DNA from 2 places in the Martelella mangrovi genome. Region 1 is predicted to be linked to the other one. Evidence: riboswitches for the same ligand, from Rfam matches in the RefSeq annotation. Region 1 holds a riboswitch; the other holds the start of a gene.
What was found. Region 1 has a riboswitch for cobalamin ahead of metE (5-methyltetrahydropteroyltriglutamate--homocysteine S-methyltransferase). Riboswitches for the same ligand answer to the same signal wherever they lie in the genome.
Positions count from the first base shown of each region.

Region 2: it holds a riboswitch for cobalamin, as region 1 does, so the genes downstream of both, ABID12_RS01820 (TonB-dependent receptor domain-containing protein) here and metE (5-methyltetrahydropteroyltriglutamate--homocysteine S-methyltransferase) in region 1, are expected to answer to the same signal.

Region 1 is NZ_JBEPLY010000004.1:214,781-220,380, forward strand. Features, by position in the region: gene ABID12_RS07880 (beta-mannosidase) at 1-2,287, opposite strand, end outside; cobalamin riboswitch at 2,549-2,770, shown strand; gene metE (5-methyltetrahydropteroyltriglutamate--homocysteine S-methyltransferase) at 2,882-5,203, shown strand; gene ABID12_RS07890 (DsbA family protein) at 5,343-5,600, shown strand, end outside.
Region 2 is NZ_JBEPLY010000001.1:382,544-388,143, reverse strand. Features, by position in the region: gene ABID12_RS01830 (FecCD family ABC transporter permease) at 1-773, opposite strand, end outside; gene ABID12_RS01825 (ABC transporter substrate-binding protein) at 766-1,620, opposite strand; gene ABID12_RS01820 (TonB-dependent receptor domain-containing protein) at 1,651-3,585, opposite strand; cobalamin riboswitch at 3,754-3,953, opposite strand; gene pncB (nicotinate phosphoribosyltransferase) at 4,043-5,347, opposite strand; gene ABID12_RS01810 (hypothetical protein) at 5,493-5,600, opposite strand, start outside.

The sequences.
Region 1 (5,600 bases):
CGGGGCGATCGCTCGTCAACGTGACGCGACGTTCGCCATTATCGGCTGTCTCCGCCGCCGTCTCGATTTGAGGCGGGGCAAAGCGATAGGCCTTCGGCCGTTTCGGCAGATATTCGTTCTCGCCAAGCACATTGCCGGACTGATCGCGCCAATCGAAGACCAGAAAGGCGCTTTCTTCCAGGGTTTCCGGCCGGATGCGCGCCACTTCGACAACACCGGCAGCCTTCGCCGCCACCGGATAATCGCCGAGCTCGGCGACCTTGCCGGATGTCGCATCGACGCTGCGCAGCCGGACCGTGACCGGCGTATCATCGGTCTTGTCGGAAACGGCCAGCAGCGTGATCGCGCCGGTATCGGGGTCCGGCTGGGCGGTCACCATCAGATCGGCAAAAAAACGGCGGGCGAGATACTGCGTGGTCTTCCAGCCACCGCCATATTCAAGGCTCGACCAGCTTGCCACCGGCCAGGTGTCGTTCAACTGCCAGAACAGCGTGCCCATGGTGCGCGGCCTGTTGGCCCGCCAGAATTCGATTGCCGTCTTCATGGCCAGCCCCTGCCCGAGCTGGCTGAGGTAAACCATATCCTCGAAACTGTCGGGAAAGCGGAAATAGCGGGCAATGGTTTCGACAATCCGGCTATTGCCACCCTCATTGCGCTGATGAACATCCAGAACGGCGGAGGAGACATTCCGGTCTTCCTCATCGGTGAAGCTCCTGATCACCCGCATGGACGGGAAGGACTGGAAACCGAATTCCGAGCAGAAGCGCGGCCTGACGGTGCGGTAGTGCTCGAAATCCTTCGCCGAGTGCCAGACATCCCAGAAATGCATGTCGCCGGACGTGTCCACATGCCAGCCGTCGCCGAAATCGAGACGACCGACGGAGGGCGATGAGGGACGGAACGGCAGACCGACATCCTCATCCTCCACCGCTTCTTCCAGCGCATGGTTCAACCGATCATAGATCGCCAGATAACGGTCGCGGTTCTCAAGGCTCTCCTTGTACCAGGTCAGGGCGCCGACCAGTTCGTTGTCGCCGCACCACAATGCCATTGCCGCAAAACGCGAAAGCCTGCGCAATTGCTGGCGCGCTTCCTTGCGCACCAGATCGAGCCAGTGCCGCTCATGAGCGGGGTAAAGATTGCAGGCGAACATAAAATCGTGCCAGATCATCAGGCCGAGTTCGTCGCACAGTTCATAGAACCAGTCGGCTTCATACTGCCCGCCGCCCCAGATGCGGATCATGTTCATATTGGCGTCGACAGCCGACTGCAGAAGGTCGCGCACCTGTTCGGGTGTAGCGCGTTCGGGCAGCGCGTCGCCGGGGATCCAGTTGGCGCCCTTCATGAAGATCTCGCGGTCGTTGACCTTGAACGCAAAGCGGTTGCCGATCTCGTCTTCGTCGGTCAGCAACGCGACATCTCTAAGGCCAATGCGGAAATCCCGTGTCTGGCCGCCAAGCGAAACGGACAGGTCATAAAATGCCTGCTCGCCATGACCGGCCGGCCACCACAGGCGCGGGCTTTCCACCCGGGCCGTCACGGTCACACGATTTTCACCGGGAAAGGCATGAAGCGTCGCAGTTGCCCGGTGGCCATCGATTTCCACGATGGCGTCTTCGACCGCCGGCGCGAAGGCAAAGGCGTGGAGCGTCACATCCAGTTCCACGGCGCCATCTTCGTGACGCTGACGGATGGCCACATCATCGAGACGGATCGATCCGGTGCGCACAAGCGCGATATCGCCGTAAAAACCGAGCGGGCACAGCGCGATCCCCCAGTCCCAGCCGCCATGGCACTGCGTCTTGCGCAGGAAATTCAGGTGACCGATGCGGCTATTGGTCGAAAACGGCATCGGGAAATCGGAGATTTCCGCCCTTTTTGCAGCTTCCAGGGAATTGGACAGGAATGTCACTTCGATGAGGTTTTCGCCTTCGCGCAAAAAGCCGGTGATGTCGAAGTCATAGCGCAGGAACTGGCTCTCGCAGTGCCCGACCGGTTTGCCGTTGATACGCACTTCGGCGAGGCAATCGACGCTTTCGAAACGCAACGTGAAGTGCCCGTTGTCCATGCTTTCCAGATTGAACGACCGTTTTGCGGTCCAGACCGAACGGTGCACCCAGTCCGTCAGGGTTTCATTGTCACGCCAGTAGGGATCTTCGATCTTGCCTGCGGCAAGCAGGGCGGAATGAACATCGCCCGGAACGTTCAGTTCGACTGCGACGTCTGCGTCGTCGCACGTCGCCGTCCAGCCGTCGTTGAGAATGATCGTTTCTGCGACATTTGCCATGATGTTCCGTCTTCCCTGTTGCTCTCGGTCGCCCCACGCGGAGAATTGCGCACAAACCGACCGTCTTCCCGCTCGCCTTTTAGCCTTTTTCAGGCATCGTGCGAAACGCCTAACCGGCAATATGCGTGAACTTTTCGCCAGAGTTTTGCGCAATCGGCGACCGACCACAGAGACCAAAGTCCCAAAAGACACTCGTAATGACATAACGAATTAATTATATAAATATATCTTTATATCAATTGACAATCGATACCGGTCGGATAACACTGCATCCGCTCTGGTTCGCTGTGATGGGTTGATGCCCATCCCCGCGCCAAGAGGGAATCCGGTGCGCTGTGCGACATCATTGTCAGCGGCAATTCCGGAGCTGCCCCCGCAACTGTAAGCGGAGAGTGCCTTTCCACATCGTCACTGGGCAACCGGGAAGACGGAAAGGCGCGCCGACCCGCAAGCCAGGAGACCTGCCAGAGCCTTGTAACTGTCCACGGGCGGGGTGTCCCGGTGGTGCTGCGAAACCGGCGTGGGAGGTCACTCCCGCGGTGTTTTCTCATGCTTTCCGCCAACCCATGCCCCCAACTTTGTCTGGGGTATGAAATGCCAAATACGAAACCTGCCGTCGCAAGCCTCGGCTTTCCGCGCATCGGCGCACGACGTGAACTGAAATTCGCGCTGGAATCCTGCTGGTCCGGCAAATCCGGCGCTGCCGAACTTCTCGATACGGCCGAACATCTGCGCCGCAAGAACTGGCGCCTGCAACAAGAAAAAGGGATCGATGTGATCCCGTCGAATGATTTCTCGCTCTACGACCATGTGCTCGACACCGCGGTCATGGTCGGCGCAATTCCGCAGGAATATGGCTGGACCGGCGGTGACGTCTCGCTTGAAACCTATTTTGCCATGGCGCGCGGCGCACAGACGAGCGCTGACGATGCCGGTTGCGGCCATGCCGGACACGGGCGCGACGTGCGCGCGCTGGAAATGACCAAGTGGTTTGACACCAACTACCACTATCTCGTGCCCGAACTGACGGAATATCAGACCTTTGCACTGTCCTCGACCAAGCCGGTCGATCACTACCTTGAAGCCAGGGCGCTGGGCATCGAAACGCGTCCGGTCATTCTCGGCCCCGTCACCTTCCTGAAACTCGCCAAGGCGCGGGGATCCGATTTCGAACCGGTCACGCTGCTGCCGCGTCTTCTGCCGGTCTATACCGAGCTGCTCATCAGGCTCCATGAAGCAGGCGCAGAATGGGTGCAGATCGACGAACCCGCGTTGGTGCTCGACCTGACGGACGATGAACGTGCAGCTTTCGAAAACGCCTATGACGTCCTCACCAAGGCCGTACCGGCGCTGAAGCTCATGCTCGCCAGCTATTTCGGCGACCTCGGCGACAATGCGCAGACGGCACTGAACCTGCCCGTTGCCGGTCTGCATTTCGATCTCAAACGCGCGCCTGATGCGCTGGATGGCATTCTCGCAAAGGCCGCGCCCGAACAGGTGCTTTCGCTTGGCGTCATCGACGGACGCAACATCTGGCGGGCAGACCTTCCCGCACTTCTCGAGCGGCTGCGTCCGGTGATCGAGGCGCGCGGCGCGGACAAGGTTCAGATCGCACCGTCCTGCTCGCTTCTCCATGTGCCGATCGATGTCGCGCTGGAAACCGAACTCGATCCGGAACTGAAAAGCTGGCTGTCCTTCGCGGTCCAGAAGCTCGAAGAGCTTTCCGCCCTGGCCCGCGGGCTTGGCGGCGAAGCGATTGACGAGGCGCTTGCGGCTGCCGGCAACGCCCTTGCCGCGCGCAGCCGTTCGCCGCGCGTCCACAATGATGCGGTTGCCGCCCGGCTTGCCGCCGTCAGCGAAAACGACCGCAAGCGCAAAAGCCGCTTTTCCGACCGCATTGCCCTTCAGCGCATGAAGCTTGGATTGCCGCTGTTTCCGACGACGACAATCGGTTCCTTCCCGCAGACCAGCGAAGTCCGCAAATCCCGCGCAGCCTTCAATCGCGGCGATCTCGACCGGGCGGCCTATGACGGCTTTCTTCAGACCGAGACGGAAAAGGCGATCCGCTTTCAGGAAGACATCGGCCTCGACGTGCTGGTTCATGGCGAATTCGAGCGCAATGACATGGTCCAGTATTTCGGCGAAAAACTCTCCGGCTTCGCCTTCACCAAGCATGGCTGGGTGCAGAGCTACGGCTCACGCTATGTCCGCCCGCCGGTGATCTTCGGCGACGTTTCCCGGCCCGCGCCGATGACGGTCGACTGGTGGCGGTTTGCGCAGTCGAAGACCGAAAAACCGGTCAAGGGCATGCTGACCGGTCCGGTCACCATCCTCAACTGGTCGTTCGTGCGCGACGATATCCCCCGTTCGCAGACCTGCGCCCAGATCGCGCTTGCCATCCGTGACGAGGTTGTCGATCTGGAAACCGCAGGCGCTGCCATTATCCAGATTGACGAAGCCGCCCTGCGCGAAGGCCTGCCGCTGCGCAAATCGGAGTGGAAGACCTATCTCGACTGGGCAATCGACGCCTTCAGGCTTTCGTCCTCGGGGGTTGCGGATGAAACCCAGATCCACACCCATATGTGCTATTCGGAGTTCAACGACATCATCGATGCGATTGCAGCGATGGATACGGATGTGATTTCCATCGAGACCTCGCGCTCGAAGATGGAACTGCTCGATGTCTTCACCGCCTTCGACTATCCAAGCGAAATCGGGCCCGGTGTTTATGACATCCACTCGCCCCGCATTCCAGCAACAGGCGAGATGACCGAGCTGCTGTCGCTCGCCCGCAAGCGGCTTGATGACCGCCAGATCTGGATCAACCCCGATTGCGGCCTGAAGACGCGCGGCTGGGCCGAGGTCAAACCGGCGCTGGTCAATATGGTCGAAGCCGCAAAAGCCCTGCGCGGCTGAACGGCCTTGCAAAACGCCCCGGCCCTTTTGGGGCCGGCGGCACGCTCGCGTTTGAGGAGGGCGCGCTCGCGCAAAATTGATGGGTGGCAGGATGGCGCCGTCCCCTATACTAAGCCGGATCAGAATCAAGGAGACCGGCATGACGGACCGCCGCACCATTTTGAAAGGCATGCTTGCAGGCTCGGGCCTTGCGCTGTTTCCGATCGGCGCATATGCCCATGAGCCCTCGCCGGAAAACGTGTTTTCCGATCCGAATGCCCCCGTCCTCGGCAATCCGGACGGCGATGTCACCGTTGTCGAATATTTCGATTTCCAGTGCACCTATTGCAAGCGCGATTATCCGATGGTGCGCGATGTCGTCGCCAAGGATGGCAATGTCAAACTGGTGATGAAGGAC
Region 2 (5,600 bases), on a different contig from region 1:
CCGATTGCGCCGGAAACGGCCGTTGCCGCACCGACACTTGCGGCCACGCCCCAGATCACCTGCCGTTCGGTGGTTTTCGGCGCATGGCCGAGACTGACGGCCGCATCATGCCCGAGGATCATGGCATCGAGCGCGCGGGCTGCGGAAAACAGCAGCACCCAGCCGAACGCCATGAACGGGATGGAGAGCCAGAACTGCAACATCGAGCGATCGGCCAGCGAACCCAGCATCCAGAACATGATTTCCGTGGCGGCGAAGGGATTGGGCGAAAGATTAAGCGCAAGCGAGGTCATGGCGGCGGCAAAACTGGTGACCGCGACACCGGCGAGGATAATGGAAAGACTGCGCGCGCCGCCGCCGGCAAGAAACCGCACCAGCACCACGGAGGCAAAGGCGAAGGCAAGCGCCAGAATCGGCAAGGCCAGCACAAACAACGCCGAAAGCCCGGTATAGATCGCGATCACCGCGCCGAACGAGGCCGACGCCGAAACGCCGAGCAGGCCGGGCTCGGCCAGCGGATTGCGCAGATAGCCCTGCAGCACCGCGCCCGAAAGGCCGAGCGTTGCCCCGATGGTGAACCCCAGCAGCGCGCGCGGCAGCCTGATCTCCTGCATGATCAGCGCAATCGCGCCCGCATCCCGGCTGAAAAGCCCGGCCAATGCCGCCCGGAACCCGAAACCGGCTGGACCAACCGTCAGAGACGCCAGAAAAAGCAGACTCACGAGCACGCCAAGACCGGCAAGAAGCAGGCAATAACGACGCTGTTCACTCATGTCCGTTGCCTTCCGCGAGGCCACTCCTGAGGCGGACGATTGCGTCAAGATTGAACGGCCCGCCGCAGATCGTCAGACGACTAGGAAGATCAATGAGTTCTACCTTTTCGGCCGCTGCGCGAAACGCGGGATGGGCAAACGGCGCCTCGGCCAGTGCGGGTGCATCATAGCCGCTGTCGCCGCCGATGATAACCTCGGGCGCCGCCATGATCAGGCGTTCGAGCGGCAGGCGGCCGAGACCATCGATACCGGCGGAAATGCCGATATTGTCGAGCCCCGCATCGGCAACGATATCGCCGGCAAGCGTGCCCTCGCCCGAGGTGTAGCCATTGGCATAGTAAAGCGCTGCGGTCTTGCCGCTTGCCGGCTGTTCCAGCAGGGCCGCGCGCATTTCATCCATGTCCGCGACAATCCGTTCGGCCGCCGCCTCACGCCCCAGAAGATGACCCATGCGCAGAAGATTGTCGCGCACATCCTCAAGCGAGGCCTCCGGCGCGAATTCGGCAACGGGGACACCGAGCCGTTTCAGAAGGTTGACCGTCTCGCGGGTGGTATAGCTGCCGGCGAGCACCAGATCCGGTTTCAGAAGGAACACTTCCTCCGCCTGCCCGTGATTGAGCGGATAGGCCGCGGCCTCTTCCGCCATGGCGGAGACGGCCGGATCGACGGCAAGAGCCGATATGGAAATGAGCTGCCCCTCGCCCGCAAGCGCCATCGCCATCTGATCGGTGCACAGATTGATCGAGACCACACGGGCCGGTGCGTCTCCTTCATCGAGTGCAAGAGCCGAAGGAACAGCAGAAAACAGGCAAAGAAGGCCGGCGCAGACGGCTTTGACAGACAGCATTGTTCGAGCCGACCGCGCCGACCGCATCATCTAGAACGTCCTTTGGTAGGAAAGCGTCACCGTGGTGCCGGGCGCATTATAGCCGTAGGCGGTCTCATAGTCTTCATCGAACAGGTTCTCCACCGCGAACTTGACGCGGGCGGCCTGATCGATGTCGTAGAGCGCCGAGACATTGACCAGCGTATAATCGCCAAGCTGGGGATTAAAGCTTGCCGTATTGGTCCAGCGGCTGCCGACATATTCGATATCGGCATTGAGATTGAGCGCCTCGGTTGCCTGCCAGCTTGCGGCTGCCGTCAACTTCAGACGGTTCTGATTGGCGATATACTGGTCACTGGTTTCATTTTCGGGCAAACGATATTCGAAGCCGAAATCAAGACCGAGACGATCATCCATGAGCGCTTGCGACCAGACCGCCCGCACACCGGAAATCTTCGCCTTGTCGATATTTTCCATCGTGCCGATATACGACGGCGGCGCGGACACATAGGCGATCATGTCGTCGATATGGTTCTCATAATAGACGAGGTCGATGACCGTGCCGTTGCCCGAATCCCAATTGATGCCTGCTTCCCAGTTCTTCGAGGTTTCCGCGTCGAGATCCGGATTGCCCATATAGGAACCGTCATAGGCCCAGTAGAGATCGTTGAAGGTGGGGGCATTGAAGCCCGTGGAAAACGAGGCGCGCGCCGTCAGGCCGGGGACGAGTTCATAGCCAACCCCGGCATTATAAGTAAGCGCGCCGCCGAACTGCTCGTCGGCATCGTAGCGCAGGCCGGCATTCAGCGTCAGCGCCTCGTATTCAAGACCGTACTGGCCATAAAACGCGCCGACATTGCGGCTGGTCTCGGTGTAATCGACGGAACTGTCCACCGTCTCGCGATAGGCCTCGCCACCGAGGGTGAAGGTATTGAGCGCTCCGCCGGTGAACACTTCCTTCGTGGTGGAGGCGGAAAGACCAAACCGGTTGGTGTCGTAATGCGTGTCGGCTTCCGGATGGCCATCGCGGAAATTCTTCTGGTAGTCGAAGGCCGAGTAGATTTCGAAGACCGACGACCAGTCGTCGGAATGATCCACTTCGGCACCGAGCTTGAAGGCCGAATTGGTCTGGATCGACTGATTGGCGCCGTAGACCGTGTCTCCGGTCACCCAGTCGGCATAGGGCGCGCTGTCGAAATGCGGGTTGGAGCGGGCATAAAAGCCTTCCGAATAGAGCCGGCCCCAGGTGAAGTCCTTGCCGATCGAATAGTTGAGCGAGCCCTGCAGGAAACCATCGCGCCCGGCTTCATGAACCGAATTGGCCGGCGTGGTGAAATCATAACCCTCGGTCCCGATCAGGGAGAGGCCGAGATTGAAATCGACGCCGTTGTCGGTGATCCCGCGCGTGGCGATCGTGCCGAAGCCGCCCCAGGGCCAGGTCACACCGGTTTCGACCGTGGTGCAGATCGCCGCACCGTTCGCACAGGCCGATCCGTCCCTGGTAATGATGTTGATGACACCGCCGATCGCATCCGCGCCCCACTGGGCGGAGTGCGCGCCTTCGGCGATTTCAACCCGTTCGATGGCCGACAGCGGTATATTGGAAAGATAGGCCGAGCCCGCCGTGGCGGAGGCCACCCGCATGCCGTCGACAAGCACCAGCGTCTGCGATGCGCTTGCCCCCCTCAACGTCACCGAGGCCTGCGCGCCCTGCCCGCCATTGGTGGTGATGTTGACGCCCGGATATTTCCGCAGAAGCGACGGCAGGTCGGGCGCTGCGGATTTTGCGATATCTTCCTCATCGATCACCGTCACGGTGGAGGTTGATTGCGTGATCGTTGAAGGACGGCGCAAAGGCGTGGTCACATAGACCGGTTCAAGCTCGGTCACGACATCGTCGAAAGGCGCGGCGTCCTGCGCCAGCACCTGCTGTGCCGGTATCAGGGCCAAAAGCGCGGCAGAGGCCGCAAGCAGAGATTTGTTCATTCCATGTCCCCAAGGCGGTCGGCGTGACGCCGGCCGAAAAAGCCCGTCGGGGACAACTGCTTTTGACGCGGAAACACCCGGTCGCGATCCTGTCCCGTCGGCGGCAACATCGTTTCGAAATGTCACCGCGACGGCAGACCGCGCCAAAACAAGAACCCCGTGTTCCGGCAAGGGTGACGGGATCGGGCAGGTCTCCTGGCTTCCGCGTCATCGCCATTGTTTCCGTCTTCCCGGATCAATCCAGTGACGTCATGGAAACGGCTCTGCGGCTACAGTTGCGGGGGCAGCCACGGCCTGAGGCAAGCGCCCTGTCCCGTGTTCCCTTTTCATCCGTTCTTGCGAACGGAACCTGATCCGCGCGCAATCTATGCGGCGCGCATCCGCAGTGTCAACGCAGCCAACCCCGTGATTTGTACGAACAAATCCGGGTATTGCTTTTCGGCCACAGGTTGGGCTTTCACACCAGCACAGGCTGGTCGAACATGTCTTCGGAGCCGAAGAATTTCAGGTAGCGTTCGACTTCCTTCGGGTCGCCGGTCGCCTTTTGCGGATTGTCGGAAAGCTTGACGGCCGGGCGGCCATTGGCATCCGTCACCTTGCAGACGACGGAAATCGGCTTCAGCCCGCCGACGCGGTGCGGCGCGCAGCCGATGAAGTCGTTGGTGAGGTTGGTGCCCCAGCCGAAGCTCATGCGCACACGGCCCTGAAAATGCTTGTAGGCCTCGATGATCGCGTCCACGTCCAGACCGTCGGAAAAGATCAGGATTTTCTCGCGCGGATCGCGGCCCATCTTCTTCCACCAGTCGATGATCTTCTCGCCGCCTTCGATTGGCGGGGCGCTGTCGGGGCGGAAGCCGGTCCAGTCGGCAACCCATTCGGGCGCATTGCGCAAAAACGCCGTGGTGCCATAGGCATCGGGCAGTGCGATCAGCAGGTTGCCGCCGTAAAGCTTGTTCCAGTCCTGCATCACCTTGTAGGGCGCTGCGGCCAGTTGCTCGTCGGTTTCGGCAAGAGCGGCTGCGACCATCGGCAGTTCATGGGCATTGGTGCCGACGGCTTCCAGATCGGTATCCATGGCCAGAAGCACGTTGGAGGTGCCGGTAAAGGCCGGGCCAATGCCTTCCTTCAGCGCTTCCACGCACCAGCGCTGCCACAGGAAGGAATGGCGCCGCCGTGTGCCGAAATCGGAGATTTTCAGGCCGTCGAGAGCCGCCAGCCGCTCGACCTTGGCCCACATCTTGGCCTTGGCACGGGCATAGGTGACATCGACGGTGAACAGCCCGAGATCCTTCAGGGCCGAGCGGGAGCGCAGCTCGTTGATGATGCAAAGTGCTGGAATCTCCCACATCGTGGTTTCCATCCAGCGGCCGTGAAAATCGAGCTGATACTGGCCGTCGCGTTTGGTGAGTTCATATTCCGGCAGGCGGAAATTGGCGAGCCAGGTCAGGAATTCCGGCTCGAAGATCTGCGAACGGCCGTAAAACGAGTTACCGGCCAGCCAGATCATTTCCTTCTTGGTCAACCTGATCTCGCGCGCGTGGTCGAGCTGGTCGCGCAACTCGCCCTCGTCGATCTCGTCGGCTAGGCGCACCGAGGTCGTGCGGTTGATCACCGAGAATGTCGCATTGACGTCCGGATAGAGTTTCCAGATCATCTGCAGCATCAGAAGTTTGTAGAAATCCGTATCCAGCAGGCTGCGGATGATCGGGTCGAGCTTCCAGCTATGGTCGTAGACCCGTGTTGCTATATCGGTCTTCGGCATCGCCGTTCGCTCCTCGGCTTTTCAGGCGCCGTTGCGGCGGAAAAATAGCGCGAAGGGCCGCCATGCCGCCCTTCCGGGCCCATGACTTAGCTGCAAAGACGGCACAAAGTCCAGAGCGGACGCGTCGTTTTGCTCGATGTGAGCTTTACTGAGCCGGCGCGGCCTCGCTCGCGTCCTCGTTGACGGTCTCGCCCGCGGGTTCGCCGCCCTGCGGGGCAAACAGTTCCACCGCGCCCCAAGCCACAAAGGCCAG